Regions from separate parts of the Pseudomonas veronii genome, predicted to be linked through region 2. Evidence: riboswitches for the same ligand, from Rfam matches in the RefSeq annotation. Region 2 holds a riboswitch; each other region holds the start of a gene.

Region 1 (10,444 bases), 780 kb from region 2:
CCTGCGCATCCGTGGCATGCGCGAGCAGATGGTCGCCGAACTGGCCAAGGCTGCGCCGGGCCACGACTTCAGCTTCGTCGGTCGCCAGCGTGGGATGTTCTCCTACTCCGGCCTCACCGTTGAGCAAGTCACCCGTCTGCGCACCGAGTTTGGCATCTACGCGCTGGACACCGGGCGTATCTGTGTGGCCGCGTTGAACCAGTCGAACATTGGTGCGGTAACGAAGGCGATTGTTCAGGTTCTATAAACCTGGCGGCGCTGAACGAAGGGAAGCTACGGCTTCCCTTTTTAATGCCTGTCAGAAAACGCCCTGCTCCCCTAGACTGAACTCCGACTGCCCCTTTGCTGTGAGAGCCCTATGAGAAACGACGACCTGGACCTGCGTGCCGACCGCGACGAACTGGACCACTTCACCCCGCGCGCGCCGCAAGCCAAGCGCCAGAAAAGCCTGGTTTTGCAAGTGGCCCTCGGCGTATTCCTCGGCGGGTTGGCCCTGTGGCTGGTGCAATTGGGTGCGACAGCGATAATGGCCAAATTGGCGATGGGTACCCTGCAATTCGGCGGCTGATGATGATTGAAAGGTGGAAGGGGCAAGCCCCCTCCCACAGTGGTTTTATGGGGTTGCCAGGACGCGTTCCTCCAGTAACCTTACGAAACTGTTTAGGCTTTGCGACACCGTGCCTCGGCGCCAGATCAACCAAGTGTGCAAGACGCGGAAACTGTCCGTCAGCGGCCACACACTCACCGTGGTAAACCCCGGCATGCTTTCCAACATGCTGCGCGGCATCAGCGCCAGGCCGGCCCCGGCGCTGACGCAGGCAAGCATGCCGTGGTAAGACTCCATCTCGAAAATCCGCCCCGGCACCGCGCCGTCCTGTGCGAACCAGCGCTCGAAGTGGTGGCGGTACGAACAGTTGGAGCGAAAGGTATAGATGCTTTCCCCGTTCACATCCTGCCCGCGGGTGATCGGCGCGTGATGCAGCGGTGCAATCACCACCATCTCCTCCTCGAACACCGCCAGGCCCTCCAGGGTGGCATGCAACACCGGTCCATCGACGAATGCCGCCGCCAGACGCCCCGACAACACGCCTTCGATCATCGTACCCGAGGGCCCGGTACTCAGGTCCAGCTCGACCTTGGCGTGCTTCTGGTTATATGCCGCCAGCAATGCGGGAATACGTACCGCTGCGGTGCTTTCCAGCGAACCGAGGGCAAACGCGCCCTGGGGCTCCTCCCCCGCCACCGTCGCACGGGCTTCCTGTACCAGGTCGAGAATACGCCGCGCATAGCCGAGGAAATTCCACCCGGCCGGGGACAGACGCAGGCGGCTCTTCTCGCGGATAAACAGCGCAACGCCAAGATCCTGCTCCAGTTGCTTGATGCGCGTGGTCAGGTTGGACGGCACCCGATGAATCAACTGCGCGGCGGCGCTGATGCTGCCTTGCTCGGCAACGGCCTTGAAGATTTCCAGCTGCACCAGGTCCAAATCATTCTCCAATCGTGAACGTATTGCTTAATATTATTCACTTTCCAGAAAAGATATAGCCCCTTACGCTGATTCCAATCCAAACCTTCAGCAGGACGGTGCCATGAACGCTATCGCTCACCAGACCCACGCCCTCTCGATCAACCCCGCCACCGGCGAAACGGTCGGCAGTTACCCGTATGAAAACGAGGCCCAGCTGGACGCCACCCTCAACCGCGCGACCGCCGCTTTCCGCACCTGGCGCCGCCAGCCGCTCAGCCAGCGCGCAGAGCGGTTGCAGGCCCTGGCCGGCGCGCTGCGTGAGCAAGCCGAAGCGATGGCGCAGATGATCACCCTGGAAATGGGCAAACCCATCGTCCAGGCCCGCGCCGAAATCGAGAAATGTGCGCAACTCAGCGAATGGTACGCCGCCCACGGTCCAGCCATGCTCGCCGCGGAACCGACGCTGGTGGACAACGGCAGCGCGCACATCGAATACCGCCCGCTGGGCCCGATCCTCGCGGTGATGCCGTGGAACTTCCCGGTCTGGCAAGTCCTGCGCGGCGCCGTGCCGACGCTGCTCGCCGGCAACACTTACGTGCTCAAACACGCACCGAACGTGATGGGCAGCGCCTACCTGATGAAAGCGGCGTTCCACAAAGCCGGCTTTGCCGAAGGCCTGTTCGAAGTGCTCAACGTGACCCAGGACGGTGTTTCCAAAACCATCGCCGACCCACGCATCGCCGCCGTCACCCTCACCGGTAGCGTGCGCGCCGGTATGGCCATCGGCGCCCAGGCCGGTGCCGCGCTGAAGAAATGCGTGCTCGAACTGGGCGGCTGCGACCCGTTCATCGTGCTCAACGACGCCGACCTCGACGCCGCCGTCCAGGCCGCGGTGATCGGCCGTTTCCAGAACAGCGGCCAAGTCTGCGCCGCGGCCAAGCGCCTGATCATCGAAGCCGGCGTGGTGGACGCCTTCACCGCCAAGTTCGTCGAAGCCAGCCGCCAACTGGTGATGGGCGACCCGACCTCAACCCATACCTACGTCGGCCCGATGGCCCGCTTCGACCTGCGCGACGAACTGCACGGCCAGGTCCAGGCGACCCTGGCAGAAGGCGCGACTCTGCTGCTGGGCGGCGACAAAGTGCCCGGCGCCGGCAACTACTACGCACCGACCGTACTGGCCGACGTCACCGACCAGATGACCTCGTTCAAACAAGAGCTGTTCGGCCCCGTCGCCTCCATCATCAGCGCCCGCGACGCCGATCACGCCGTGGCCCTGGCCAACGACAGCGAGTTCGGCCTGACCGCGAGCATCTTCACCCGCGACTCGGCGAAAGCACGCGAGATCGCCGACCAGCTGGAAACCGGCGGGATCTTCGTCAACGCCTTCAGCGTGTCCGACCCGCGGGTGGCGTTTGGCGGCGTGAAGAAAAGCGGCTTTGGGCGGGAGTTGTCGCACTTTGGCGTGCGGGAATTCTGCAATGCGCAGACGGTGTGGCTGGATCGCAAATAATCCACAGCAATCCCTGCGGCAAGGGAGCGTGATCCCGCGGGGCTGCGCAGCAGGCTCAGCAGCGGATATGCCGGCGCACGCACTGCACCAGCCCGTCCAGCGCCTCTGACTTCACTGGCGCGAGCACACAGACCGTGTGCTCGCGCTCACCTTCGGTCACGGTCAGGGTGTAATGCACCTGGCCTGGATTACCGGGTTCCGGCGCGGTGCTTTGCGGCAACTGAAAGAAGTGTGAAGCCTCGATCAGTTGCCGCAACTCTTGCTGGTCCGCCTCGGGCAGCGTCTCCAGTTCCACGGTGTTCGGTCGGGCCAGGCCCGGGAAAAACGCGGGTCCCCCAATTTCCTTGATCGAAATTTGCATGGCTGTTCCTCACCGCCCAGGCGGGTTGTCAGACGTTAATGCCCACTGCTTTCCAGCCTTCCTTCACCGCCTTGTGCTCGGCCTTGCCAGCACCGTACAGCCGACCGGCAATGTCGTAGGTGATGCGCGCGAAACGCAGAAACCCCGCGTTCGGCCGCAACCGCGCATCGCGTAACGCGTCATACCAGATACGCCCTGCGCGCTCCCAGGCAAACCCGCCGATCTTCGTGGCTACCTGATAGAACGCATGGTTGGGAATACCGGAATTGATATGCACCCCGCCGTTGTCCTCATAGGTCTGCACGAAATCGTCCATATGCCCAGGCTGAGGGTCCTTGCCCAGCAGCTTGTCATCGAACGCGGTGCCCGGCGCTTTCATCGAGCGCAACGCAGTGCCTTTGATTTTCTTGGTAAACAACCCTTTGCCGATCAACCAATCCGCATCTTGCGCCGTTTGCTGCAGCGCGTACTGCTTGATCAGTGAGCCGAACACGTCGGACAGCGACTCGTTCAACGCACCGGATTGATTGAAATACATCAGCTTGGCCTCATCCTCGGTCACACCGTGGGCCAACTCATGGCCAATGACATCAAGGGCTATCGTGAACCGGTTGAATAGTTGCTGATCGCCATTACCAAACACCATCTGGCTCGAGTTCCAGAATGCATTGTTGTAGTTCTGGCCAAAATGAACGGTCGCGTCCAGCGCCATACCGGCGTCGTCTATGGAGTTGCGGTCGAAGACCTGATCGAAAAAATCGAATGTGGCGCCCAACCCATCGTAGGCCTCGTCCACCGCCACATCACCACTGACGGGTTGCCCTTCGCCACGGATCAACTTGCCCGGCAGGCTATCGGCGCCCTCGGCGCTGTAGATCGAACGCCGTTTTTCGGCGCCCATGGGCAGGGCCATGTGGGCGGCCCCTTTGGCGGGTACGGCAACCATGCGCAACGAACGGAACGTGCTGTCTTTGGCGCGTGTGCGTAACGCGACTTCCCGTTGCGCTTTATCGCCGTTGCGGGCGATCTGGTCGAGCATGTATGGCGGGATCAGGCAGAAAATCGGGTTGCGATGCTGGCGAACACACATTGGCTGGCTCCATTTTGGCGTGGGGTGAACGTCCGGGTAACCGTTCAAGAATAGTCCTGCCGTGGCGGCTTGGGCCAAATTGTCATGAAGCTATGCTGCAGTAGTGTTAATCCGAGGACTGCGAGGAACTTACAATGCCCCCACGCGCCACCAAAATCGACCTTTCGCACCGCCCCCGGCTCGCCGACCTGCGCCCGTTGCTCGCGGCTGGCCCCAGCCTCATGGAGGCCAGGGCGGCGACTGCGCGTGTCACCGCGGCCAAGGACCTGCAGGACCGGCGCGGCTACGCTGAAGCGTTTCTCGACCGCTTCGTGGTGCCATGGCCCACGGTGGATGAAGCCCTGCTGGCTGACGTACAGCCGCTGCGCCTGGACTACACGCATTTCTCAGTGACCATGTCGCGCTCGAGGCGACTGGCACTCTACGTGGGCGCCAATATCGATGGCGCACAGCATGTGGATATCATCCGCAGCAACGACGCCTGGGCCTACGACGGCCGCCTGCCCATCAGCGCACAGGTGGGTGATGCGCTCTACACCGACAATGGCCTGGACCGCGGTCATCTGGTGCGCCGACAGGACCCCAACTGGGGTGACGCGGCCAACATCGCCAATGCCGACACCTTCCACTTCACCAACTGCTCACCGCAGATGAGCGGGTTCAACCAGAAGACCTGGCTGGAACTCGAGGACTACATTCTCGATAACACACAACGCTGGAAAGCCCGGGCCACGGTGTTTACCGGCCCGGTGTTGGCGGACGACGACCGCGTCTACCGGGGCGTTAAAATCCCCAAAGCGTTCTGGAAAGTGGTCGCCTACCTCAGCGACGACGGCAAGCCCTGCGCCAGCGCCTACATGATCGACCAAAACCGCGAGCTGGGTCAGCTCGACCTCATGTTCGGCCAGCTCAGAACCTACCAGCGCAGCGTGATTCAGATCGAACGCTTGACCGGTATCCGCTTCGCCAACCTGGCCGACTACGATGGTTTCAGCAATGAAGAGCGCGCCACGGGGACGCGAATTGAAGCGCTGATCCAGGGCCCTGAAGATATTCGTCTGTAACCGGACGACCTAAGGCTATATCGCCCCGCCGTGATCGACTACCATACCGCGCCGGTTCCCAAACGGGACTAATAGGGAATCCGAAGCGCGGTACACCGCGCCAATCGGAACTGCCCCCGCAACTGTAGATGCCGAGCCCGCTCCCCCACTGCCACTGGACCCCGTCCGGGAAGGCCGGAGCGTGGCGACGACGCATCAGTCAGGAGACCTGCCGGCCCAGCAAAATCACTAACCGGCGGGGTGTCCGGGAAGGACATCCTTGCCTGCCTCACCCGCAGCGGTCGAGGGCGTGTTTCCGAACCGTACACCCCCTGTTCCAGGTACGGCTCCAAGGAGATTGCCCAATGCTGCCACGCGTTACCGCCCTGCTCACCGGCCTGGGCCTGTGTGCCCTGGCCCAAGCGGCCCCCACTCAGTACCCGCTGACGGTGGAGAACTGCGGCAGCAGCCTGACCTTCGCGCAAGCGCCCGCCCGCGCCGTGACCATCGGCCAGGCTGCCACCGAAATGCTCTATGCCCTCGGCGTGGGCGATAGAGTGGTCGGCACGTCGCTGTGGTTCAACAACGTGCTGCCACAGTTCAAGGCGCTGAACGACGGCATCGAACGCCTGGCCAATAACGAACCGAGCTTCGAGTCGGTGATCGCCAAGCGCCCGCAACTGGTGGCGGCCGAGCTGGAATGGGTGGTCGGCCCGCAAGGCGTGGTGGGCACCCGCGAGCAGTTTCATGAGTTGAAGATCCCCACCTACCTGCTGCCCTCCGACTGCGAAGCCAAGAACAACCGGGTGGGCGCCGACGGCACGCGGCTGGAGCCGTTCCGCATCGACACGATCTACAAGGGCATCCGCCAGTTGGCGGAGATTTTCGACGTGCAGGATCGCGGCCAGCAACTCAACGATGAACTCAAGGCGCGCCTGGCCAAGTCCGTCGCCACCGTGCAAGCCAAGGGGCTCAAGCAGGCCAGCGCGCTGGTGTGGTTTTCCAGCGCCGAGATGGCCAGCGATCCCTATGTGGCCGGTCACAAGGGTGTCCCCGAGTTCATGCTGCAAACGCTCGGCCTGCGCAACGTGGTGCAGTCTGATGAGGAATGGCCCGCCGTCGGCTGGGAAACCATCGCCAAGGCCAACCCCACCGTGCTGGTGATCGCCCGCATGGACCGCCGCCGCTACCCGGCCGACGATCATGCACAGAAGCTCGCCTTCCTGCGCAGCGACCCGGTGACGCGCAACATGGACGCGGTGAAACACAACCGCATCATCATCCTCGACGCCATGGCCCTGCAGGCCAGCGTGCGGACCTTCGAGGGTCTTGAACAACTGGCTGCGGCCATCGACGGCTACGACCTGCCGAAATGATACGAACCCTACTCGCCCTGGTATTGCTACTGATCGCCGTGCTCGCCGGCGTGGCCATCGGCGAAACCGCCATCGCACCGCAGGTGGTGTTGCAGGTACTCGCCAACAAACTGTGGGCGGCCGGCTACGTGCTGGACCCGATCGATGAAGGCGTGGTGTGGAACTACCGCCTGACCCGCGCCCTGGTCGCCGCCGCATGCGGGGCCGGGCTGGCCACCTGCGGGGTGATTTTGCAGTCGTTGTTGCGCAACCCCCTGGCCGATCCTTACCTGCTGGGCATCAGCGCCGGCGCTTCGACCGGCGCAGTCCTGGTGGTGCTGATGGGCGTCGGCGGCGGCTTGGTTTCGCTGTCGGTCGGTGCGTTCGGCGGAGCGATGGCGGCGTTTGCGCTGGTGGTATTGCTCGCACGGGCCAGCGGTTCGTCCAGCGGCACCGGGCAGATCATCCTCGCAGGCATTGCCGGCTCGCAGCTGTTCAATGCGCTCACCGCGTTCCTGATCACCAAGTCGGCCAGCTCCGAACAGGCGCGCGGCATTCTGTTCTGGCTGCTGGGCAACCTCAGCGGCGTGCGTTGGCCGTCGGTGTGGCTGGCGGTGCCGGTGGCGGTCGCCGGGTTGGCGGTGTGCCTGTGGCATCGTCGGGCGCTGGATGCGTTCACCTTTGGGCGCGACTCGGCGGCCTCCCTCGGCATCCCGGTGCGCCGCGTGCAATGGGTGCTGGTGGGCTGCGCGGCGCTGGTCACGGCGGTGATGGTATCGATTGTCGGCTCCATCGGTTTTGTCGGGCTGGTGATTCCCCATGCCGCGCGCCTGCTGCTCGGCACCGGGCACTCGCGCCTGTTGCCGGCCAGCGCATTGGGCGGCGCGCTGTTTTTGATTGCAGCGGATGTACTGTCGCGCACCTTGATCAAGGGCCAGGTGATTCCGGTCGGCGTGGTCACTGCGCTGGTCGGCGCGCCGGTGTTTGCACTGATTCTGATCGGCCGGAGAAACCCTCGATGAGTGCGCCGGTATTGAGCTGCAGCGGGCTGGGCTTCAAGGTGCGGGAAGCCGAGTTGCTGCGGGATATCCACCTGGAGGTGGCGCCCGGCGAAACCCTCGGGATCGTCGGCCCGAACGGCTCGGGTAAATCCACCTTGCTCAAACTGTTGGCCGGGTTGCGTACCCCCGCTCATGGCGAAGTACGCCTGGGTGGCGAGCGCCTGGGCGAACTGCCCCGCCGCACCGTGGCACAACGTCTGGCCGTGGTGGAACAACAGGCCGACACCGACGATGCCATTCGGGTGTTCGACGCTGTCGCATTGGGCCGCACCCCGTGGCTGTCAGCGCTGAGCCCGTGGTCCGAGGCAGACGATCGCATCGTGCGCCAGGCGCTGCACGACGTGGACGCCATGCACTTGAGCAACCGCGCCTGGCGCAGCCTCTCCGGCGGTGAGCGCCAACGCGTACACATCGCCCGCGCCCTGGCGCAACGGCCACAGATTCTGGTGTTGGATGAGCCGACCAACCACCTGGATATTCAGCATCAACTGTCGATTCTCAAGGGCGTGCAGGCGTTACCCGTGACGACCTTGATCGCCCTGCACGATCTCAACCAGGCACTGACCTGTGATCGCCTGGCCGTGCTGGACCGCGGGCGTTTGGTGGCGCTGGGCAAGCCGCAGGACGTGCTGACGCCGCAGCGGCTGCAGGACACCTTCGGGGTGCAGGCGCACTACCTGACGGACCCGTTTGACGGGGCGCAGATTCTGCGACTGCGCGCTTAACGGCAACACCGTTCAAATGTCGGCGCTGTCGAGCCCGGCGAGGCGGCGATGGGATCAGCGCGCAGCACCTGCCGAACGGCCGCGCGCGCTGGGCTAATCCTCGACAATCCTCAGCCAAGGCCATCGCGCCTGATAGCTGCGCGCCTTCTGCGCAAACAACTCCGGCTCAGGATTGATCGGGTTGATCCTGAGCAGGCCCTGCTCCATATCAGTCAAACCAAACGGCGCATACACCTCGCCCGTCGCCACATCCAGCCCGATGCACGTCCCGGCCACCAGGTAACGATCAATCCCGGCGCGCGCGGAGTGCAGCTGCGGATACGGTCGGCCAAACCGCTGGCCATACCAAAGGTGAACGCGCGCCTGATTCTTCACTTCAATTTCTACCTCCAAATCCTCGAACAGCCGCTGTGCAGCGCGAATGACCACGTCTTCGGCCTCCCAGGAAAGGTCCGGGTCGAAGTAAAAAACGTCGTAGTCCTTTACCCCCTGGTCAGCAGGCAGATTCGACTGATGATTCCAAACAGCCTGGAACAGACAGCCCGCGGTCAGCATGCACTGGTTCACACCAAGGGCCGGCAGGCGCGCGGTGATCTCGGCGTTGATGGGGTTGGCCATGGCCAACTCGAGAAAGGTTTCGACGGTCAATGTCATGTTCAATCCTTTGCAGTGGGCACCTGTCCTGGGGAGCCAACAGTACAACAACGCGGGTTACGCTTTCACGTAACGGCCTCTTCTTCACGTCATCAAAATTCGCTAAGGTGCCTCGACACACCGCTCCCCTATTGCCCTCACCGAGACGCCGACCTTGGCCCATTCCCCGACTGATCGCCCCGCCAGCTCCTGGTCGGTGTTTCTGATTTTCCTGCGCTTGGGGCTCACCTCCTTCGGTGGCCCCGTCGCACACCTGGGTTACTTTCGCGACGAGTTCGTCACCCGGCGCCGCTGGCTGAGCGAGCGCAGTTATGGGGATTTGGTCGCGCTGTGCCAATTCCTGCCCGGCCCGGCCAGCAGCCAGGTAGGTATCGCGCTGGGTCTGTCGCGGGCTGGCTACGGTGGGGCGCTGGCGGCATGGTTGGGGTTTACGCTGCCGTCGGCCGTTGTGCTGATCCTGTTCGCCTTGGGCATTGCCCAGCACAGCACGGCGCTCCCGCCGGGTGCGCTGCATGGCCTTAAGGTGGTGGCCGTCGCCGTGGTCGCCCAAGCCGTGTGGGGCATGGCGCGCAATCTGTGTAGCGACGCAGCGCGCATCACCGTGATGCTGATCGCGGCGTGCGTGGCCCTGCTGCAAACCTCGGCGTGGGGCCAGGTCGCCGTGATCAGCGCGGCGGCGCTGGCGGGCCTGCTGCTGTTCAAGCCCACGCCACCGGCCGCGCACGATGCGTTACCCGTGACGCTCAGCCGCCGCGCGGGGGCGATGTGGTTGTCGCTGTTTGTGCTGGTGTTGGCCGGCCTGCCGATCCTGGCCCAACTGATCCCCAATCAGGGCCTGGCGATGACCGACGCGTTCTACCGCAGCGGCTCGCTGGTGTTCGGCGGCGGCCACGTGGTGCTGCCGCTGCTGCAGGCCGAAGTCGTGCCCACCGGCTGGGTGAGCAACGATGTCTTCCTCGCCGGCTATGGCGCCGCCCAGGCCATGCCCGGCCCCTTGTTCACCTTCGCCGCGTTCCTCGGCGCGTCGATGAGCCAGGCCCCGAGCGGCTGGCTCGGCGGCCTGCTCTGCCTGCTGGCCATCTTCGCCCCGTCGTTTTTACTGGTGCTCGGCGCACTGCCCTTCTGGGAAAGCCTGCGCCGCAGCCCGCGCACCCAGGCCGCCCTTGCGGGCGTG
Region 2 (10,444 bases):
CCATCGGCAACGGATTCAGGCCCGCCGCCTGCAGACGCTGGCAGAACACATCGATAAAACCGGTATTGGCCGCTTGCAGATGGGAGCGGTAGAACAGCACCGCCGCCACCGGGCACTCAGGATTCCAATCCAACTGCCAGTCGTTGAGGCACGCATTGGCCTTACGCGGGTGATAAATCGCGCTGCGCGCCAGGGTTTGCGGCTCGGCCCAGGCATAGTCGCGGCCCAGGTAGGCGCTGGCCAGGCAGCGATAAAAATCCAGCGCATTACCCAGGCCGCCCTGGCGCAGGAACTGCCACAGGCGGTCACGCGCTGCGGCATCCACGGTGCTGAGGCCGCTGAGTTCCGGGTCGGGGCGGTCATCCCCCGGCACCAGGATCAGCGTGACCCCGCGCTCGGCCAACGCCACCAGACGCTCGACGCCGTAACGCCAATAGCCGATGCCGCCGTGCAGGGAAATCAGGATGACCTTGGCGTGGCGCAGCACTTCATCGACGTACAGGTCCACCGATGCATGGTTCTGCACCTGCATCGGGTTGGCCAGGCGCAGGCTCGGGTAATCCTCGGGCAACTGCTGGGCCGCTTCGGCCAGCAGCGCCAGGCTGGAGTCGCCGCTGCACAGGATCACCAGCTCGGCGGGGGTTTGCCCAAGGTCGGCAATGTTGTCGTCCGCGACGAAACCGCCGGGCTGGGTCCTGAGCAGGTGCACGGGTTAAACGCTGAGGGCGGCGCGCAATTGCGCTTCGAGGCCCGCCGCGTCGAGGTCCTGGCCGATCAGCACCAGGCGCGTGATGCGCGCTTCGTCGGCGCTCCAGGCGCGGTCGAAGTGTTTGTCGAAGCGCGTGCCCACGCCCTGGATCAGCAGGCGCATCGGCTTGTTCGGGATCGCCGCGAAGCCTTTGACGCGCAGGATGCCGTGCTGCACCACCAATTGGCTCAGGGCGTCGAGCAGCAGGGCTTCGTCGGACTGGGGCAAGTCGATGGAAATGGAGTCGAACGCATCGTGATCATGATCATGATCGTCTTCACCTTCGTGATGATGATCGTGATGGCTGTGGCGACCGTCGATGTGCTCTTCAGAGCCGGCGCCCAGGCCGATCAAGACGTCCAGCGGCACCCGACCGCTGCTGGCTTCGATGATCTTCACCGCCGGCGGCAACTCTTCGGCGACTTCCAGGCGCACGCGGGCCAGGTCGTCGGGGCTGATCAGGTCGCACTTGTTGAGGATCACCAGGTCGGCGCTGGCCAGTTGGTCGGCGAACAGTTCATGCAACGGTGATTCGTGGTCCAGGTTCGGGTCGAGTTTGCGCTGGGCGTCGACCTGATCCGGGAAGGCGGCGAAGGTGCCGGCCGCCACGGCGGGGCTGTCGACCACGGTGATCACCGCATCGACCGTGCAGGCGTTGCGGATTTCCGGCCACTGGAACGCCTGGACCAAGGGTTTTGGCAGGGCCAGGCCGGAGGTTTCGATGAGGATATGGTCAAGGTCGCCGCGACGGGCAACCAGTTCGCGCATCACCGGGAAGAACTCTTCCTGCACGGTGCAGCACAGGCAGCCGTTGGCCAGTTCATACACGCGGCCGTTGGCTTCTTCCTCGGTGCAGCCGATGGAGCACTGTTTGAGGATTTCACCGTCGATGCCCAGCTCGCCGAATTCGTTGACGATCACCGCGATGCGACGGCCCTGGGCGTTATCGAGCATATGGCGCAGCAAGGTGGTTTTGCCCGAGCCGAGAAAGCCGGTAACGATGGTGACGGGGAGTTTGGCCAGTGTTTTCATCGGATGCCCTTGGGGGCGGGCATACGGGACGATAGGCCCTGCGCGACGCGCAGCAGCAGATTTCGTCACCGGATCACCCCGCCCGGTTGAATTGAAAAATCGGTTGCGAGGCAGGTCTCCTGGCTTGGGGCTTGCGGGTCTTGCGACCGGCGCTGGCTGCGCCTTCCCGCCTTGATGGCAGTGGCGTGGCAGTCAGATAAACCCTTCACAGTTGCGGGGGCAGCCGCGGCTTGAACCGCGTTCCCTTCTTAGCTTCGGCCTGGGCCGAAGAACCTCGAGGGTGCAAGGCTACAGGGGCTCAGTCAATTTGACTACCGTCGCCCTGCATGCTTTCCTACACACCTTGTTTCGGGTGCCCTTCACAGGGTGAAACGGGAAACCGGTGCGTCATAGCGATATGACCAGTCCGGTGCTGCCCCCGCAACGGTAAGCGAGCGAAGCGTCACGGCCACTGTGCGTTGTGCATGGGAAGGCGATGCTTTCAGGACTCAGTTCAAGAGCCCCCTCGCAAGCCCGGAGACCGGCCCGAAAAAAATCATCTAACAAACCCGCGGTGGGCGGGCGCTGTTTGAACCCTGCGTGCCTGGCTCGCGGGTTTTGCATGCGCTCGTGTCACCCTGAACCCCTGAAGGGACGCGCCATGTCGATCATCAGCAGCACCTCGTCTAGCACCAGCAGCACCGCCACCCTGAGCCAACGTCTGGGCGCCGCCATCGGCGCGTCGATCCTCGGCGCGTGCCTGGTGTATTTCGCCGGGTTCTCGCATATCGAAGCGGTACACAACGCCGCCCACGATACCCGCCACAGCGCCGCGTTCCCGTGCCATTGAGACCTGCCGACATGATCAAGCGTATTGCGCAAACCGCAGGTTTCAGTGGGCTGCTGGCCGCCCTGTTGTTGACCTTGCTGCAAAGTTTCTGGGTCGCCCCGCTAATCATGCAGGCGGAAACCTTTGAAAAAGCCCCGGCCGCGACGCAAGTGGTACACGAGCACGCCGCCGGCACCGCTGCACACGCCCATGACGCCGAAGCCTGGGAGCCGGAAGACGGCTGGCAGCGCGTGCTGTCGACCACCGGCGGCAATCTGGTGGTGGCGGTCGGTTTCGCCTTGATGCTCGCCGGGCTCTACACCCTGCGCGCGCCGACTCGCACGGCTCAAGGCCTGCTGTGGGGCCTGGCCGGTTACGCGACCTTCGTCCTGGCGCCAACCCTGGGCCTGCCGCCGGAATTGCCGGGCACTGCCGCCGCCGACCTGGCACAACGGCAGATCTGGTGGATCGGCACGGCGGCCTCAACCGCGGCCGGTATCGCGCTGCTGGTATTCGGTGGCAACTGGCTGCTCAAAGCGCTGGGCGCGGCAATCCTCGTGGTGCCTCATGTGATTGGCGCTCCGCAACCTGAAGTGCATTCGATGCTGGCCCCTGAGGCTCTGGAAGCACAGTTCAAGATCGCCTCGCAACTGACCAACATCGCGTTCTGGTTGGCGTTGGGGCTGATCAGCGCCTGGTTGTTTCGCCGCAACCGCGACGATCGATACACCGCATGACCCTCGTGGTCGGCCTGGGCTGCCAGCGCGGCTGCGAGTTTCAAGCCCTGCTGGACCTGCTGAACGCCGCCCTCGCCGAGGGCGGTATCGAGCGCCATCGCATCACCGCCCTGGCCAGCCTTGATCGCAAGCAGGATGAACCGGGCTTGCTGGCCCTGGCCCAATGGCTGAACCTGCCGCTGCACTGCTTCAGCGCGGCGCACCTGGCGATGTATGACGACCGTCTGAGCCACAGGTCCGCCGTCGCCTTTGCCCATACCGGTTGTTACGGCATCGCCGAAAGCGCCGCCCTGGCCCTGGCCGAACAACTCGGCGGCGCCCCTGCGCGCCTGTTGGTCCCGCGCAAAAAATCCGCCCGGGCCACCTTGGCATTGGCCTGCGTCGACTGAAACCGCGATAATCGCCGCTTCCGATCATGAGCGTTCCTCATGCTCGCGCGTTTTTTCACAGGATTTCTCCATGACCGTCTACTTCATCGGCGCCGGCCCCGGCGACCCGGAATTGATCACCGTCAAAGGCCAGCGGCTGATCCGCAGTTGCCCGGTGATCATCTATGCAGGGTCGCTGGTGCCGGCGGCGGTACTGGAGGGGCATCAGGCCGAACAGGTGGTCAACAGCGCCGAACTGCACCTGGAACAGATCATCGAGCTGATCAAGGCCGCCGATGCCAAGGGCCAGGATGTGGCGCGAGTCCACTCCGGCGATCCAAGCCTGTACGGCGCAATTGGCGAACAGATCCGCCTGTTGCGCGAGTTGGGCATTGCGTTCCAGATCATTCCCGGCGTCACCGCCGTGGCCGCCTGCGCGGCGCTGCTGGAGACTGAACTGACCCTGCCGGACATCGCCCAGAGCGTGATTCTCACCCGCTACGCCGATAAAACCCGCATGCCCGCCGGTGAAGACTTCGACAGCCTGGCCCGCCACGGCACGACCATGGCGATTCATCTGGGGGTCAATCACCTGGAGAAGATCGTCGCCGAACTGCTGCCGCACTATGGCGCGGATTGCCCGATTGCCGTGGTACACCGCGCGACCTGGCCGGATCAGGATTGGGCTGTCGGCACCTTGGCGGACATTGCCGAAAAAGTCGCGACCAAGGGCTTCAGGCGCACGGCGCTGATTGTGGTGGGTCGGGTGCTGGCCAGTGACAGTTTCAGCGCGTCGTCGCTGTATCGGGCCGGGCATGCACACCTGTACCGCCCCTAATCAAAAACATCAAAAAACAAACATAAAACACTGATTTAACTAAACAAATACAAAATAAAATGTGGGAGGGAGCTTGCTCCCGATAGCGGCGGGTCAGTCGACTTATCAATCGACAGATACACCGCTATCGGGAGCAAGCTCCCTCCCACACTTAATGTTCAGCGTTAGGTAGGTCGCGTAAGCGGCTGAATTTTAAGCATAAAAAAACGGCGCTCACGGGGCGCCGTTTTTTTGCTCGCAGCGAACACCTGACTCAGTAGTAGGCGTTTTCTTTCTGCGTATGGTCAGTCACATCGCGGACGCCCTTGAGCTCCGGAATGCGCTCCAGCAAGGTACGCTCGATGCCTTCACGCAGGGTCACATCCGCCTGGCCGCAGCCCTGGCAGCCGCCGCCGAACTTCAATACGGCGATACCGTCATCCACCACGTCGATCAAGCTGACCTGCCCACCGTGGCTGGCCAGCCCAGGGTTGATCTCGGTTTGCAGGTAGTAATTGATGCGCTCGTTGACCGGGCTGTCGGCATTGACGTTCGGCACCTTGGCGTTCGGCGCCTTGATGGTCAATTGGCCGCCCATGCGGTCAGTGGCGTAGTCGACCACCGCGTCGTCGAGGAACGCTTCGCTGAAGGCATCGATATACGCGGTGAAGCTTTTCAGCCCCAGCGCGGTGTCTTCCGGCTTCTCTTCGCCCGGCTTGCAGTAGGCGATGCACGTCTCGGCGTACTGGGTGCCAGGCTGGGTGATAAAGACGCGGATGCCGATACCCGGGGTGTTCTGCTTGGACAGCAGGTCAGCCAGGTAATCGTGGGCGGCGTCGGTAATGGTTATGGCAGTCATGGAAACTCCTCACAGGCTTGCTGGCAGTTTACGCCAAAATATTACGCAGATACAAAGCCCCAGTAATTTTGTCGGAAAAGCCTCGCCATCACCGTCAGAGGTTTTCATAGCGGTTCATATCCAGCACACCCTCTTCCAACGGTGTGGTTTCGCGGATGTAGGTCGACAGATCGTGGAAGTACTCCCAGAACTGCGGATGGCTGCGGCGCACACCCCAACGATCGACGATCTTCTCGAAGTGCTGGGCGTCGCGGGCACTTTCCATGGCCGCGACGAACGCCGGCACTTGCTCGGCCGGGATATTGAACATGAAGTTCGGATAACTGCTCAGCACGCCGGGGTAGACCGTCAACGTGTCCAGGCCCGGTTGATAGCGAGAAGCCTCACCCAGCATGAACGCGACATTACTGTGGGCACGGTTGCGCAGCAGGCTGTAGACCTCACGATGACCGGTGCGGGTTTCGATGCGCAGCATGGTCGCTTCCGGCAATTGGTCGATGACCTTGAGCCCCGCCGCCGGGCGTGACGTCAGGCGACTCAGGGCCTGCTCGGCATCGCGCAGCACCGGTTCGAGGCCCGGCCGCGAGCAGTAGGCGCCGACACAGCGATTGATCGGGTCCGGGCTGGCATTGAGGTCGCCATAACGGGCCAGCAACTGGTTGACGAAATCGCGTTTCGGGTCTTTTTCATTCAGTTTCAGGCCGGTGGGTTTATCGTCGTCGATCGACTCATAGTCCATCCACAACTTGACCTTGCCGCCGTTCTGATACCAATCGTCGAGGAAATCGTCCCGCGAATTGGCCGGCATCAGGCGCAGGAAGTTCTGTTCAGCGCCATTGCGGATCAGGTCGAAGTACAAGCGGGTCTGGGCCTGATGGGAGACGTTGCCGAACACGTCGAAGTTGACCACCAATTGGTAGTAGGTGCGCTCCAGCAACGGATAATCGAACAACCACATCGTCTGCGGGACTTCACCGATCAGGCCTTTATTGACCGACGCGCTGTCGAAGTGACGGAAGATGCTCAACAACGCATTGTCGTTGCCGGCCCACAGCGTCGACCAACCGGGCGCCGGCAACTCGCCATAGCGGTAGCGACGCAGCGCTTCGTACTCGTTGCGCTTGTCACGGTACTTGAGCCACAGGCTGAGCACGCTGCCCACGTCGTCGTTCTGCCCGGGCATTGCCAGCAACGGCGTGGCTCGGCCGCGATAGAGCGGATCGGTGATGTACAGGTCGTGTTCGGGGGCCTGGAACAGCGCCCAGAAGTTGTCGCGGATCACGTCCGTGGCGATCTGCCCGCGGCACACCGGGCCGCGGATGAAGGTGCGGACAAAGTACTCGGCGTTATCGAGCATGAACTGGTAGCGCGCCTGGGCCGGAATCGCCTCGAACGTCTCGAACGGGTTGGCACGACGGCCCGGACCGTAGCCCGGCAAGGCGCTGACCTGCCAGTCGCCGCTGTAGAACAAGGCTTTGACCCGTTCCATTTTCGCCGCGCTGAGCGGGTACGTGATGTGGGTCTTATGGACGATCACCCCTTGTATCGGCCACAGCCGGTAGTAGATCCGGGTACCGGGATCGTCGTTGGGGCGACGGGTATTGATCAGGTCGATCGGCTGCCCGCTGGGGGTGCGCGAGCGGACCCACTGGAAGAAATGCCCCGGCTCACCGCCTTCAAAATACAGATGTGCGATAAACAGGTGTTCAAACAGCCAGCGGGCGACCAGGCTTTCGCGGGCGCCGGGGGCGTTGAGCAGGTTTTCCCACTGCAGCACCTGTGCGGCTTCCTGGGCACTTGGCGCCACGCCTTGCTGGTCAATCGGCGCACCGGAGGCCAGCCAGCGTCGCAGGGTCTGGTACTGCTGGTCGCTCAAGCCGGTCACGGCCAGCGGCATGCCTTCATTGGGGTGCACGTCGGCGTAAGTGTCGAACTCCTCTGGCAGCGGGCACATGTTCTCGCGGTTCAGGCCCAGCACGATGTCCTCCGGCAGCTTGCCGTTGGGCTGCAACGGCGCGCGGCTGTGGCCCAGTTCGAGCATGCGCGCCATCAACGCAGCCTGGCTGCCTTGGGCGTCGAGCACGGAAGTGAAGCCTTCGTGCCGCCAGGCAGCCTTGCCGAACGCGTCGTAGAACAGACGCGTCGGCTTGGTCGCCTGACTGCGATCACCATCGTAGACCAGCACCTTGGTCGCCCCCCGCGCCGCGCCCTCGCCACTGCCCAGGTTCAACTGGCAGGCCGAGTCGTAGCAGGCATGGCACGCCACGCACTTCTCAGTGAAGATCGGTTGGATATCACGGGTGTAGGAAAGCGCCGGAGCGGGATCTTGGGCCTGTGTAGTGCTGCCAATCAGCAACAGAACGAAGCTGATGATGATGCGATACGGCATGAGCCTGGTCCCGATATGAAGCCAAAATTGAAAATCCCGCGGATTCTACCGATCTAACACGCGCACCAACATGAACGATATTCATGCAAAACCTGCACATGCTCCAAATCCACACAGGTTTGCTATGATCCACGCCCTCCGTAATGCCTGAACAGAGTAGTCCCATGTCCGATCGTAGCGCTCGTCTGCAAGCCCTTCACCAAGCCCTCAAGGAACGCATCCTGATCCTCGACGGCGGCATGGGCACGATGATCCAGAGCTATAAGCTGGAAGAACAGGACTACCGCGGCAAACGGTTTGCCGACTGGCCGAGCGACGTCAAGGGTAACAACGACCTGTTGCTGCTCAGCCGTCCGGACGTCATCGCCTCCATCGAGAAGGCGTACCTGGATGCCGGCGCCGACATCCTCGAAACCAACACCTTCAACGCCACCCAAGTGTCCCAGGCCGATTACGGCATGGAGTCGCTCGCCTACGAGTTGAACGTAGAAGGTGCCCGCGTCGCGCGCAAGGTGGCCGACGCCAAGACCCTGGAGACGCCGGACAAGCCACGCTTCGTCGCCGGCGTGCTCGGCCCGACCAGCCGTACCTGCTCGCTGTCGCCGGATGTGAACAACCCCGGCTACCGCAACGTGACCTTCGATGAACTGGTGGAGAACTACACCGAGGCCACCAAGGGCCTGATCGAAGGCGGCGCAGACCTGATCCTCATCGAAACCATTTTCGACACCCTCAACGCCAAGGCCGCGATCTTTGCCGTGCAGGGTGTATTCGAAGAGCTGGGCTTCGAATTGCCGATCATGATCTCCGGCACCATCACCGACGCCTCCGGCCGTACCCTGTCGGGCCAGACCACCGAAGCGTTCTGGAACTCGGTCAGCCACGCCAAGCCGATTTCCGTGGGCCTCAACTGCGCCCTGGGCGCCAGCGAGTTGCGTCCGTACCTCGAAGAGCTGTCGAACAAGGCCAACACTTATGTGTCCGCGCACCCTAACGCCGGCCTGCCCAACGAATTCGGCGAATACGACGAATTGCCGGCGCAAACCGCCAAAGTCATCGAAGAATTCGCCCAGAGCGGCTTCCTGAACATCGTCGGCGGCTGCTGCGGCACCACGCCGGGGCATATCGAAGCCATCGCCAAGGCCGTGGCCGGTTACGCGCCGCGCCAGATCCCGGACATCCCCAAGGCCTGCCGCCTGTCGGGCCTGGAGCCGTTCACCATTGATCGCCAGTCGTTGTTCGTCAACGTCGGCGAACGTACCAACATCACCGGCTCCGCCCGTTTCGCCCGGCTGATCCGCGAAGACAACTACACCGAAGCCCTCGAAGTCGCCCTGCAGCAGGTGGAAGCCGGCGCCCAGGTGATCGACATCAACATGGACGAAGGCATGCTCGATTCGAAGAAGGCCATGGTGACCTTCCTCAATCTGATTGCCGGCGAGCCGGACATCTCCCGCGTGCCGATCATGATCGACTCCTCCAAGTGGGAAGTGATCGAAGCCGGCCTCAAGTGCATCCAGGGCAAGGGCATCGTCAACTCCATCAGCATGAAGGAAGGCGTCGAGCAGTTCATCCATCACGCCAAGCTGTGCAAACGCTACGGCGCCGCCGTGGTGGTGATGGCCTTCGACGAAGCCGGCCAGGCCGACACCGAAGCGCGCAAGAAAGAGATCTGCAAACGCTCCTACGACATCCTGGTCAATGAAGTCGGCTTCCCGCCGGAAGACATCATTTTCGACCCGAACATCTTCGCGGTCGCCACCGGTATCGAAGAGCACAACAACTACGCCGTCGACTTCATCAACGCCTGCGCCTACATCCGCGACGAGCTGCCGTATGCGCTGACGTCCGGCGGCGTGTCCAACGTGTCGTTCTCGTTCCGCGGCAACAACCCGGTGCGCGAGGCGATCCACTCGGTGTTCCTGCTGTACGCGATCCGCAACGGCCTGACCATGGGCATCGTCAACGCCGGCCAGCTGGAGATCTACGACCAGATCCCCGCCGAACTGCGCGACGCGGTGGAAGACGTGGTGCTCAACCGCACCCCGGACGGCACCGATGCCCTGCTCGCCATCGCCGACAAGTACAAGGGCGACGGCAGCGTCAAGGAAGCCGAAACCGAGGAATGGCGCGGCTGGCCGGTCAACAAGCGCCTGGAACACGCGCTGGTCAAGGGCATCACCACGCACATCGTCGAAGACACCGAAGAGTCCCGGCAGTCGTTCGCGCGCCCGATCGAAGTGATCGAAGGCCCGCTGATGTCCGGCATGAACATCGTCGGCGACCTGTTTGGCGCGGGCAAAATGTTCCTGCCGCAGGTGGTCAAGTCGGCGCGGGTGATGAAACAGGCCGTGGCCCATCTGATCCCGTTCATCGAACTGGAAAAAGGCGACAAGCCGGAAGCCAAGGGCAAGATCCTCATGGCCACGGTGAAAGGCGACGTGCATGACATCGGCAAGAACATCGTCGGCGTGGTGCTGGGGTGCAACGGCTATGACATCGTCGATCTGGGCGTGATGGTGCCGGCGGAGAAGATCCTGCAGGTGGCCAAGGAACAGAAGTGCGACATCATCGGGCTGTCCGGCCTGATCACCCCGTCCCTCGATGAGATGGTCCACGTCGCCCGCGAAATGCAGCGCCAGGACTTCCACCTGCCGCTGATGATCGGTGGCGCCACCACCTCCAA
Region 3 (10,444 bases), 1.0 Mb from region 2:
CTTGCCGGTGGCGTAGTAGTCCAGGAAGAACAACGGCTCGGCGCCGCACACTACCAGGTCGTTGACGCACATGGCGACCAGGTCGATGCCGATGCTGTCGTGTTTGTTCAGGTTCAGGGCCAGGCGCAGTTTGGTGCCCACGCCGTCGGTGCCGGAAACCAGCACGGGCTGTTTGTAGCCGGCCGGGATTTCACAGAGGGCGCCAAAACCGCCCAGGCCACCCATGACTTCGGGGCGCGCAGTGCGCTTGGCGACGCTCTTGATGCGTTCGACCAATGCTTCACCGGCGTCGATGTCTACACCGGCGTCCTTGTAGCTCAGGGAGGGTTGCTTGCTCATGATCCAGGCCTTTAGGGGGGATTCAGGGGTAACGACCGATTGGGCAAGGGCTCTTGTGAAAAGGCCCAGCCATTGACGGTCTGCGAAGGCGCGCGATTTTATCAGGCTTGAGGGTCAGCGGCCATCCTCGGGCCGACGGGCAGAGCCACATAGATAAAAAAGCCGGTTAAAAAAATGCTAATCGGGTCTGCCCAGCTCCGTATTAAGGTATAGCCTTGAACCCGCTATCGTTATGACAGTAGGAAAACTTACCGAGACCCCGTGAATGTTTTACCGATCGCTGTGGTCACAGCCTTGGCAAACCGAGATCACGCGGTCTGTTCCAGCCGCTAATTTTGTCGTTCGGGAATCTTCCATGCGTCTGTGTAATGTGTTTTTTGTAGGCTGCTTGTCGTTGGTCAGCCTGGCGAGTCATGCCGAAACCCTCAATGGCCTTTATCAAGTACTGGAGCCGGTCAGCAGCCAGTCACCGCAAGAACGCGACCAGGCGACCCAGCGCGCCGTACAGACCCTGGTGATCCGCCTCACTGGCGACGCCAAGGCCGCCGAAGGCCCCGGCCTGGCGGCGGTGCGCAAGGACCCGCAACAAATCATCACGCAATACGGCTACGACGCCGGCCCGCCGGAAAGCCTGCAAGTGGATTTCGACCCCGTCAGCACCGATCGCGCCTTGCGTGAGGCCGGCTTGTCGATCTGGGGCAGCAATCGGCCGTCGATCCTGGGTTGGTGGCTGAATGACTCTACCGACGGCAGCAACCTGGTCGGGGATGGCCAGGCCGTCGCGCAGGCGCTGCGCCGTGCGGCGCAACATCGCGGCTTGCCGCTGCGCCTGCCGTTGGGGGATTTGGATGAACAGGTGGTCGCCACCGCGCCCAACCTCGAAAGCGCGGACGCCACGCCGTTGCGTGCAGCCTCGGAACGCTACGGCGCCGATGCGATGCTCGCAGTGCATGCGCGCCAGGAGGGCAGCCAATGGCAGGCCAAATGGCGCCTGTGGTTGGGCGACAAGAGCGAGCAGGGCACCGCGCAAGGCGCCGACACCGCCGCCGTGGCCGATGCTGTGATGCTGGCGGTCAGCCAGAAACTGGCGCCGCGCTTTGTGGTCAAGCCGGGCGCGAGCACCGAGCAATTGCTCGAAGTGCAGGGCATGACCCTGGAGCGCTACGCCGCGTTGGGCCACTTGCTCGAGCCGTTTGGCGGCCAGCCGCAGCGCGTGGATGGCAATCGTATTGTGTATCGCGTCAATGGCAGCGCCGATCAGTTGCGTACTCAACTGAGCCTGGCCAGGTTGCAGGAGATTCCCGCGGGTGAAGCACTGGCTGCGCAACCGCCAGTGGACGGCACCCAGCCGGTCGTCGCCCCTGAGCCGCAGGCGCAACTGCGTTTTCGCTGGTAAATGTTCTGCTTTATATAGCAGCCGATAAAAGATGGAGTGGTGTATGGCGGATACGCGTCGTTGGGTGTGGCTTGGCGGGATCGCCCTGCTGTGCGTTTTTGTGTTCTTGCTGCATTCGATCCTGACGCCGTTCCTGGTCGCGCTGTTGCTCGCCTATCTGTTCGATCCCGTGGTGGATCGCCTGGAGAAAGCCGGCCTGTCGCGGACTTTGGGGGTGGTCACGGTGTTTGCGCTGTTTACGCTGATCATCACGGCGTTGGTGCTGGTGCTGGTGCCGATGCTGGCCAAGCAGTTGTTCCGTTTGTATGAACTGGCGCCGCAGATGCTCGACTGGCTGCAGCACACGGCGATGCCGTGGGCCCAGGCCAAGCTGGGGCTGGCGGATGGCTTCTGGAAGTTCGACAAGGTCAAGGCTGCGATCAGCGAGCATATGGGCCAGACCACCGACATCGTCGGCGTGGTTCTCAGCCAGGCCACGGCATCCAGCCTGGCGCTGATCGGCTGGCTGACCAATCTGGTGTTGATCCCGGTGGTGGCGTTCTACCTGTTGCGGGACTGGGACATCATGATGGCCAAGATCCGCAGCCTGCTGCCGCGTGACCGTGAAGCGCGCATCGTGTCCCTGGCCGGGGAGTGTCATGAGGTCTTGGGGGCGTTCGTGCGCGGCCAACTGCTGGTGATGCTGGCCCTGGGGATTATCTATGCCGCCGGCTTGATGGCGATCGGCCTGGAGCTGGGCCTGTTGATTGGCTTGATTGCCGGTCTGGCCGCGATCGTGCCGTACATGGGCTTTGTGATCGGTATCGGTGCGGCGCTGGTGGCCGGGCTGTTCCAGTTTGGCGGTGACCTGTACCCGATGCTCGGGATTGTCGCGGTGTTCATGGTCGGCCAGGCCCTCGAAGGCATGGTGCTGACCCCGTTGCTGGTGGGTGATCGCATCGGCCTGCACCCGGTCGCGGTGATCTTTGCGATCCTGGCTGGCGGTGAGTTGTTCGGCTTCACCGGCATCCTGCTCGCGCTGCCGGTGGCGGCGGTGATCATGGTGCTGGTGCGTCATGTCCACGATCTGTACAAGGATTCGGATATGTACGGGGGCGTTGAAGACCCCGATTTGTAATCGCGGTGTCACAAACCCGGCCCAGGCCGGGTTTGTTGTTTCTGGCGCTGTGGCGTCAAACAATTTGCGTAAATCCAACAAGTTAACGCAAACCTTTGATTTTGCTTATGGTCTGCTGCATTGTGCGCCCGGCGTCACGGGTATAAACTTTGCAAACTTTTCACAGAGGCCACTAACGGTTCGATCGGAGCCGTTCAGTCAGCATGAAACCGATTCAGCTGCCCTTAGGTGTGCGTCTGCGTGACGACGCCACCTTTATCAATTACTACCCAGGCGCCAACGCCGCAGCACTCGGCTATGTCGAGCGGCTCTGCGAAGCCGACGCCGGGTGGACTGAAAGCCTGATCTACCTGTGGGGCAAGCAAGGCGTGGGGCGCACCCACCTGTTGCAGGCCGCGTGCCTGCGCTTCGAGCAGATGGGCGAACCGGCGGTTTACCTGCCGTTGGCGGAGTTGATGGACCGCGGGATCGGGATTTTCGACAACCTCGAACAATACGAACTGGTGTGCCTGGACGATCTGCAGGCCGTCGCCGGCAAGGCGGATTGGGAAGAGGCGCTGTTTCATCTGTTCAACCGCCTGCGCGACAGCGGGCGCCGCCTGCTGATCGCGGCTTCGACCTCGCCCCGTGAGTTGCCGGTCAAGCTGGCCGACCTCAAGTCGCGCCTGACCCTGGCGCTGATCTTCCAGATGCGCCCGCTGTCCGACGAGGACAAATTGCGTGCCCTGCAATTGCGTGCATCCCGTCGCGGCCTGCACCTCACCGACGAGGTCGGGCACTTTATCCTCACCCGCGGCACCCGCAGCATGAGCGCATTGTTCGATTTGCTCGAGCAGCTCGATCAGGCCTCTTTGCAGGCCCAGCGCAAGCTGACGATTCCCTTCCTCAAGGAAACCCTCGGCTGGTAGCCAGCCCTTGTATTTCGGGGGCTTCGGCAAATTTCAGGCGCCAGGAAACCTGCGTTTTGGCCGGCTTGGCCACGCAAAACACGCGCAAAGGGTATTAAGGGCTTAGATGTCATAACGCAAACAGTAAGTCACATGGATCACGATTGAATTTGCAAATCGATGTGATAGAAGGCATAGTCTCGACTTCTTTACACATCAGCCACGGTCGTGCCCATGCTAAATCGCTTCGCACCCCTCGTGCCTCTCGCACTTGTCGCTCTGTTGTTTGGTTGCGCCTCCCACCCTCAACAAGTGGCCGAGCAGCACAATCAACAGTATAAAAATCAGGCAAAATTCGTTGCTGCGCAGTCTTCCACTGTTTATGAGGAAGAGCTGGCAACCGAAAAAGAACTGGCCGCCTTCGCTGGCAACAAGCCTTATCAGCTTCCCGTTCTGGCCGACAGCATCCTCGAACGCGGCATGTCCCTGATCGGTACCCGTTACCGTTTCGGCGGTACCTCTGAAGCCGGTTTTGATTGCAGCGGTTTTATCGGTTACCTGTTTCGCGAAGAAGCTGGCATGAACCTGCCACGCTCCACCCGCGAAATGATCAACGTGAATGCACCGTTGGTCGCGCGTAACAACCTCAAGCCTGGGGATCTGCTTTTCTTCAGTACCAGTGGCCGCGGTCGCGTCAGTCACGCCGGTATCTACCTGGGCGATAACCAGTTTATCCACTCCAGCAGCCGCCGCAGCGGTGGTGTTCGAGTCGACAGCCTGGGCGACAGCTACTGGAGCAAAACCTTCATCGAAGCCAAGCGCGCACTCGCCATGGCCCCGACGACGATTACCGCTAGCAAGTAAAGTTAAAGTGATACTTGAAGTTTGACGTGTAAGCGCTAGAATCTCTGGACATTGTTGTAATCCGTTCGCGCAAGCCATGCTTGCGCGTTCTGGTTTTCAGCGTTCGGCAGCGAAAGCCGCATCCAGACCAGGATTGTTCTGCACATGTCGACCTCGGCCCGCCTGATTCTTATTGTTTGCGCCGCGCTGCTCAGCGCCTGCGCAAGCCGCCCGCAGCCTGCGCCCGTAGCGGCCAAGCCTAAACCAGTGTTCAACTATTCCAGCCAGAGTTCGCCGGTCGCTGAAGACGTGCTGTTCCGCGCGCTGGGCCTGGTCGGTACGCCTTATCGTTGGGGCGGCAATACGCCGGACTCCGGTTTCGATTGCAGCGGGTTGATCGGGTTTGTCTACCGTGATGCCGCGGGTATCTCTCTGCCGCGCACCACGCGCGAACTGATCGTGATGCGCGCCCAGGACGTCAGCGCACAGAACCTGCAAACCGGTGACCTGCTGTTCTTCGCCACGGGTGGCGGCTCGCAGGTCAGCCACGCCGGGATCTATGTCGGCGAAGGGCGCTTTGTGCATGCGCCGCAGACGGGCGGTACGGTGAAGCTGGACACCTTGTCCAAAGCCTACTGGCAGAACGCCTACCTGAGCGCCAAGCGCGTGTTGCCGGCTGAGCACTTGGCCCGCAACCCCTAAGCCAAACCAGGATCCAAATGTGGGAGGGAGCTTGCTCCCGATGAGGGCGTGTCAGTCCATGCATTCAGTGACTGACCCACCGCTATCGTGGGCAAGACGAATCGTCGCACCGCCCCTCCCACATTTGTAATAGTTACTTAGCCGCAGAAACCCGCCACACCTTATTCCCCACATCGTCCGCCACCAGCAAGTCGCCCTGCTTGTCGATGACCACGCCAACCGGTCGTCCCATGGCTTGTTCTTCGCTGTTGAGGAACCCGGTCAGCACGTCCACTGGCGGCCCCTTCGGCTTGCCGCCCTCGAACGGTACGAAGATCACCTTGTAGCCGCTGTGCGGCTTGCGGTTCCACGAGCCGTGCTGGCCGATAAACGCACCGTTGATAAAGGGCGCTGGGAGTTTGCTGCCCTCGGCGAAGGTCAGGCCCAGCGAGGCGGTGTGTGGGCCTACGGCGTAGTCCGGCGCAATGGCTTTGGCCACCAGGTCCGGGTTCTGCGGTGTGACGCGTACATCCACATGCTGCCCGTAATAGCTGAAGGGCCAGCCATAAAAGGCGCCATCCTGGACCGAGGTGATGTAGTCCGGCACCAGGTCGCTGCCGATCTCGTCGCGCTCGTTCACTGCCGTCCACAGCTTGCCGCTCTGCGGTTCCCAGGCCATGCCGTTCGGGTTGCGCAGGCCGGAGGCGAAGATACGGTGCTGGCCGCTGGCGCGGTCGACTTCCCAGATCGCCGCGCGGCCTTGTTCCGCTTCCAGGCCGTTCTCGGCGACGTTGCTGTTGGAACCGACGCTCACATACAACTTGCTGCCGTCCTTGCTGGCCACCACGTTTTTCGTCCAGTGATGGTTGATGCTGCCCGCTGGCAGGTCGATGACCTTGCTGCCGGCGGCCTTGATCGCGGTTTCGCCGGTCTGATAGGGAAAGCGCAACAGCTTGTCCGAATCGGCCACGTACAGGTCATTGCCCACCAGCGTCATGCCGAAGGGCGAGTTGAGGTTTTCCAGGAACACGGTGCGGGTCTCCGCGACCCCGTCATGGTCGGCATCGCGCAGCAGGGTGATGCGGTTCGGGCTCGGCACACCGGCGCCGGCGCGGCCCATGACTGTCTGCATCACCCAACCCCGCACGCCTTTGGCGTCGTCCGGCTTGGGCGGCGCGTTGGTTTCCGCCACCAGCACATCGCCATTGGGCAGTACATACAGCCAGCGCGGGTGGTCCAGGCCTTCGGCGAACGCCACCACCTGGGTGCCGGCGGCGGCCGTGGGCTGGGTGCCCGCCGGCCAGCCGATGGCCGGGGCGATGTTCACAGTGGGGATCAGGGTCTTGTTCGGCTCCGGCAGCTGCGGTGAAGGCCCGGTGCCATCGGACACCTTCAGGGTCGAGCTTTCCCCGCAGGCGGCGAGGGTGCCCGCGAGCATGATCAGTAAGGCGAGTCTTGTTTTATGCATGGTTTTCTCCTGGATGCCTGTAAGGGTAGAGGCGCCCGATGCGGCGATGGTTCAAGTGCAAGGCCAGCTTTAATTGACGCTCCACCCCCAACCCACTAACCTTCGCCGCTTGTTCCAGGTGCTCTGTGACCCACGGGTCGACTGAGTGAAACAGGGAAGCCGGTGAGTGAGCGCACTTGTACACAGTGCTGCCGCGATTCCGGCGCTGCCCCCGCAACGGTAAATGAGTCAAGACGGTGCTGTTTGCCACTGTATCGCCCGCGATATGGGAAGGCGCGCCGTCGGCGTGCGCTCTAGCGCGCCACTCATGAGCCCGGAGACCGGCCTGGATCATCCAACAGCATCACGGTGGGCGATGCTTGGCTGTCTGTTGTTGTTTTTTCCTGCCCGCCGTTTTTTGTCCAGCCCCAACGGAGAGCTGCCATGACCGATTCCCCCGAGCGCGACGAACGCCATCTGGCGCGCATGCTGCGCAAAAAAGCCGTGATCGATGAACGCATCGCCAATTCCCCGAACGAATGCGGCTTGCTGTTGGTGCTGACCGGCAACGGCAAAGGCAAGAGTAGCTCGGCGTTTGGCATGCTGGCCCGCGCCATGGGCCACGGCATACAGTGCGGCGTGGTGCAGTTCATCAAGGGGCGCAACAGCACCGGCGAAGAACTGTTCTTCCGCCGTTTCCCCGAGCAAGTGCGTTTCCATGTAATGGGCGAGGGCTTTACCTGGGAAACCCAGGACCGCCAGCGCGACATCGCGGCCGCCGAGGCCGCCTGGGCGGTGTCCCGCCAATTGCTGCAAGACCCGAGCATCGGCCTGGTGGTGCTGGATGAGCTGAACATCGCGCTCAAGCACGGCTACCTCGACCTCGATCAAGTCCTCAGCGACCTGCAGGCCCGCCCGCCGATGCAGCACGTGGTGGTCACCGGCCGTGGCGCCAAGCCTGAACTGATCGAAATGGGCGACACCGTCACCGACATGGGCATGCTCAAGCATGCGTTCCAGGCCGGTATCAAGGCACAGAAAGGCGTCGAACTTTGAATCAGCCCCGCCATTGCCCGGCTGTCTTGATCGCCGCACCGGCGTCCGGCCAGGGCAAAACCACGGTCACCGCCGCGCTGGCGCGCTTGCACCGCAACCTGGGGCGCAAGGTGCGTGTGTTCAAATGCGGCCCGGACTTCCTCGACCCAATGATCCACGAGCGCGCCAGCGGTGCGCCGGTGTATCAATTGGACATGTGGATGGTGGGTGAGCAGGAAAGTCGCCGCCTACTGTGGGAAGCAGCGGGGGAGGCGGACCTGATCCTGATCGAAGGCGTGATGGGGCTGTTCGACGGCACACCTTCCAGCGCCGACCTGGCGCGGCACTTCGGTGTGCCGGTGCTCGGCGTGATCGATGGCACGGCCATGGCGCAGACCTTCGGCGCCCTGGCCCTCGGCCTGGCACGCTATCAGCCGGACTTGCCGTTCGCCGGCGTGCTGGCCAACCGCGTCGGCACCCTGCGCCATGCGCAATTGCTCGAAGGCAGCCTCACCGAAGGCCTGCGCTGGTATGGCGCGTTGTCCCGCGAGACTGCTATCGAATTACCCAGTCGCCACCTGGGCCTGGTGCAAGCCAGCGAACTGAATGACCTCGACCTGCGCCTGGACGCCGCCGCCCAAGCGTTGGGCAGCAGTTGCGAGGTTGCGTTGCCGCCGCCGGTCACCTTTGCCGCACCGCCGGTAACCCGCGCCGAACCGTTGCTGGCTGGCGTGCGGATCGCCGTCGCGCGTGACGAAGCCTTCGCCTTCACTTACGGTGCCAGCCTCGATCTGCTGCGGGCGATGGGCGCCGAGTTGAGCTTCTTCTCGCCGATCCATGATCGCCAATTGCCAGACGCCGACAGCCTCTATCTGCCCGGTGGTTACCCGGAATTGCATCACCAGGCGCTGTCGGAAAACACCGCGATGCTGGAGGCGATCCGTGCCCATCACGCTGCCGGCAAACCGCTGCTCGCCGAGTGTGGCGGCATGCTCTATCTACTGGACTCGCTCACCGATGTCGACGGCCTCCGCGCCGGACTGGTCGGCCTGCTGCAGGGCGCTGCGGTGATGCAAAAGAAGCTCGCGGCGCTGGCTCTGCAAAGCGTCGAATTGCCCGAGGGCGTGTTGCGTGGGCACACCTATCACCACTCGCTGACCAGCACCGACTGGGTGCCCATTGCCCGTGGCGTGAGCCCCAATGGCGGGCGCGGGGCCGAGGCGGTGTATCGACAGGGGCGGCTGACCGCTTCCTACGTTCACTTCTACTTCCCCTCCAACCCCCGGGCCGTGGCCGCTCTGTTTGCGCCCGAGCGAGTCGCACCGCACGCTGCGCCACAGCACGAATCCACGGTGGAAGCGGGCTTGCCCGCGATAGGCTCATGACCGACAACGCTTTCCCCCAGGCCGAGCGCGACGCCGTCTACCGTGCCATCGCCGAACGCCGTGACATGCGTCACTTCAGCGGCGGTGACGTGGCTCCCGAACTGCTGCAGCGCTTGCTCCAGGCCGCACACCAGGCGCCGAGCGTCGGCTTGATGCAGCCGTGGCGTTTTATCCGCATCAGCGACCGCCCATTGCGTGGGCGGATTCAACAGTTGGTGGAGGAAGAACGCATACGCACCGCCGAGGCCTTGGGCGAGCGTTCCGATACGTTCATGAAGCTCAAGGTCGAAGGCATCCACGACTGCGCCGAAGTGCTGGTGGCGGCGCTGATGGATGAGCGCGAGCGACATATCTTCGGCCGGCGTACCTTGCCGGAAATGGACATGGCCTCGCTGTCCTGCGCGATCCAGAATCTGTGGCTGGCCGCGCGGGTCGAAGGGCTGGGCATGGGTTGGGTGTCGTTGTTCGAACCGCAGGCCCTGGCCGACCTGCTGGGCTTGCCGCCCGGCGCGAAACCCTTGGCGGTGTTGTGCCTGGGGCCGGTCGAAGCGTTCTATCCGGCACCGATGTTGCAGCTCGAAGGCTGGGCCGAACCGCGCCCGCTGAGCGACATGTTGTATGAAAATACCTGGGGAGTGCGTCAATGAGTGTGGCCTTGCTGTGTGTCGCTGCGGTGGCGCTGGATGCGCTGCTGGGCGAGCCCAGGCGCTGGCATCCGCTGGTGGCGTTCGGCAACTTCGCCGCGCGCATCGAGCAGCGTTTCAACAGCGGTGGCCGTGGCTGGCGCAGCCATGGCGTGACCGCCTGGTTTATTGCGGTGGTGCCGTTGACGCTGTTGGCCACCGCGTTGTCGTGGGCGCCTTACATCGGCTGGGTGCTGGAGATCCTCGCGTTGTACTGTGCCCTCGGCATGCGCAGTCTCGGCGAGCACGTGATCCCGGTGGCCCAGGCCCTGCGCGGTGATGACCTGGACGAAGCCCGGCGGCGCGTGAGTTACCTGGTGAGTCGCCAGACCAGTGAACTGGATCGCACTGAAGTCGCTCGCGCCGCCACCGAATCGGTGCTGGAAAACGGCAGCGACGCGGTGTTTGCCGCACTGTTCTGGTTTGTCGTCGCGGGTGTGCCGGGCGTGGTGCTGTACCGCTTGAGCAACACCCTTGACGCCATGTGGGGCTATCGCAACGAACGCTTCGAGCGTTTCGGATGGGCGGCGGCCAGGATCGACGATGTACTGAACTATATTCCGGCACGCCTGGTGGCGTTGACCTACGCCGTACTCGGTAAAACCAGGCTGGCCATCAAATGCTGGCGCCG

The links. Region 2 has a riboswitch for cobalamin ahead of PverR02_RS18070 (CbtB domain-containing protein). Riboswitches for the same ligand answer to the same signal wherever they lie in the genome.
Region 1: linked by a shared signal. The riboswitch ahead of PverR02_RS21780 (ABC transporter substrate-binding protein) and the one ahead of PverR02_RS18070 (CbtB domain-containing protein) in region 2 are both predicted to bind cobalamin.
Region 3: linked by a shared signal. The riboswitch ahead of cobO (cob(I)yrinic acid a,c-diamide adenosyltransferase) and the one ahead of PverR02_RS18070 (CbtB domain-containing protein) in region 2 are both predicted to bind cobalamin.

The regions. Positions count from the first base shown of each region.
Region 1 covers NZ_CP018420.1:4,774,572-4,785,015, forward strand. Annotated here, with positions in the region: gene PverR02_RS21745 (amino acid aminotransferase) at 1-247, shown strand, start outside; gene PverR02_RS21750 (hypothetical protein) at 359-568, shown strand; gene ptrR (putrescine utilization regulator PtrR) at 614-1,486, opposite strand; gene PverR02_RS21760 (aldehyde dehydrogenase family protein) at 1,590-2,981, shown strand; gene PverR02_RS21765 (protealysin inhibitor emfourin) at 3,037-3,342, opposite strand; gene PverR02_RS21770 (M4 family metallopeptidase) at 3,371-4,432, opposite strand; gene PverR02_RS21775 (DNA/RNA non-specific endonuclease) at 4,567-5,496, shown strand; cobalamin riboswitch at 5,532-5,726, shown strand; gene PverR02_RS21780 (ABC transporter substrate-binding protein) at 5,841-6,851, shown strand; gene PverR02_RS21785 (FecCD family ABC transporter permease) at 6,848-7,852, shown strand; gene PverR02_RS21790 (ABC transporter ATP-binding protein) at 7,849-8,616, shown strand; gene PverR02_RS21795 (nucleotidyltransferase family protein) at 8,710-9,270, opposite strand; gene chrA (chromate efflux transporter) at 9,425-10,444, shown strand, end outside.
Region 2 covers NZ_CP018420.1:3,997,025-4,007,468, forward strand. Annotated here, with positions in the region: gene cobN (cobaltochelatase subunit CobN) at 1-709, opposite strand, end outside; gene cobW (cobalamin biosynthesis protein CobW) at 713-1,780, opposite strand; cobalamin riboswitch at 1,873-2,072, opposite strand; cobalamin riboswitch at 2,114-2,323, shown strand; gene PverR02_RS18070 (CbtB domain-containing protein) at 2,421-2,609, shown strand; gene PverR02_RS18075 (CbtA family protein) at 2,621-3,325, shown strand; gene PverR02_RS18080 (cobalamin biosynthesis protein) at 3,322-3,714, shown strand; gene cobM (precorrin-4 C(11)-methyltransferase) at 3,785-4,531, shown strand; gene nfuA (Fe-S biogenesis protein NfuA) at 4,785-5,369, opposite strand; gene PverR02_RS18095 (fatty acid cis/trans isomerase) at 5,464-7,758, opposite strand; gene metH (methionine synthase) at 7,923-10,444, shown strand, end outside.
Region 3 covers NZ_CP018420.1:5,044,736-5,055,179, reverse strand. Annotated here, with positions in the region: gene purM (phosphoribosylformylglycinamidine cyclo-ligase) at 1-339, opposite strand, end outside; gene PverR02_RS23010 (DUF2066 domain-containing protein) at 695-1,735, shown strand; gene PverR02_RS23005 (AI-2E family transporter) at 1,779-2,852, shown strand; gene hda (DnaA regulatory inactivator Hda) at 3,056-3,760, shown strand; gene PverR02_RS22995 (C40 family peptidase) at 3,974-4,603, shown strand; gene PverR02_RS22990 (C40 family peptidase) at 4,748-5,284, shown strand; gene PverR02_RS22985 (PQQ-dependent sugar dehydrogenase) at 5,418-6,731, opposite strand; cobalamin riboswitch at 6,831-7,074, shown strand; gene cobO (cob(I)yrinic acid a,c-diamide adenosyltransferase) at 7,155-7,766, shown strand; gene PverR02_RS22975 (cobyrinate a,c-diamide synthase) at 7,763-9,130, shown strand; gene bluB (5,6-dimethylbenzimidazole synthase) at 9,127-9,777, shown strand; gene cbiB (adenosylcobinamide-phosphate synthase CbiB) at 9,774-10,444, shown strand, end outside.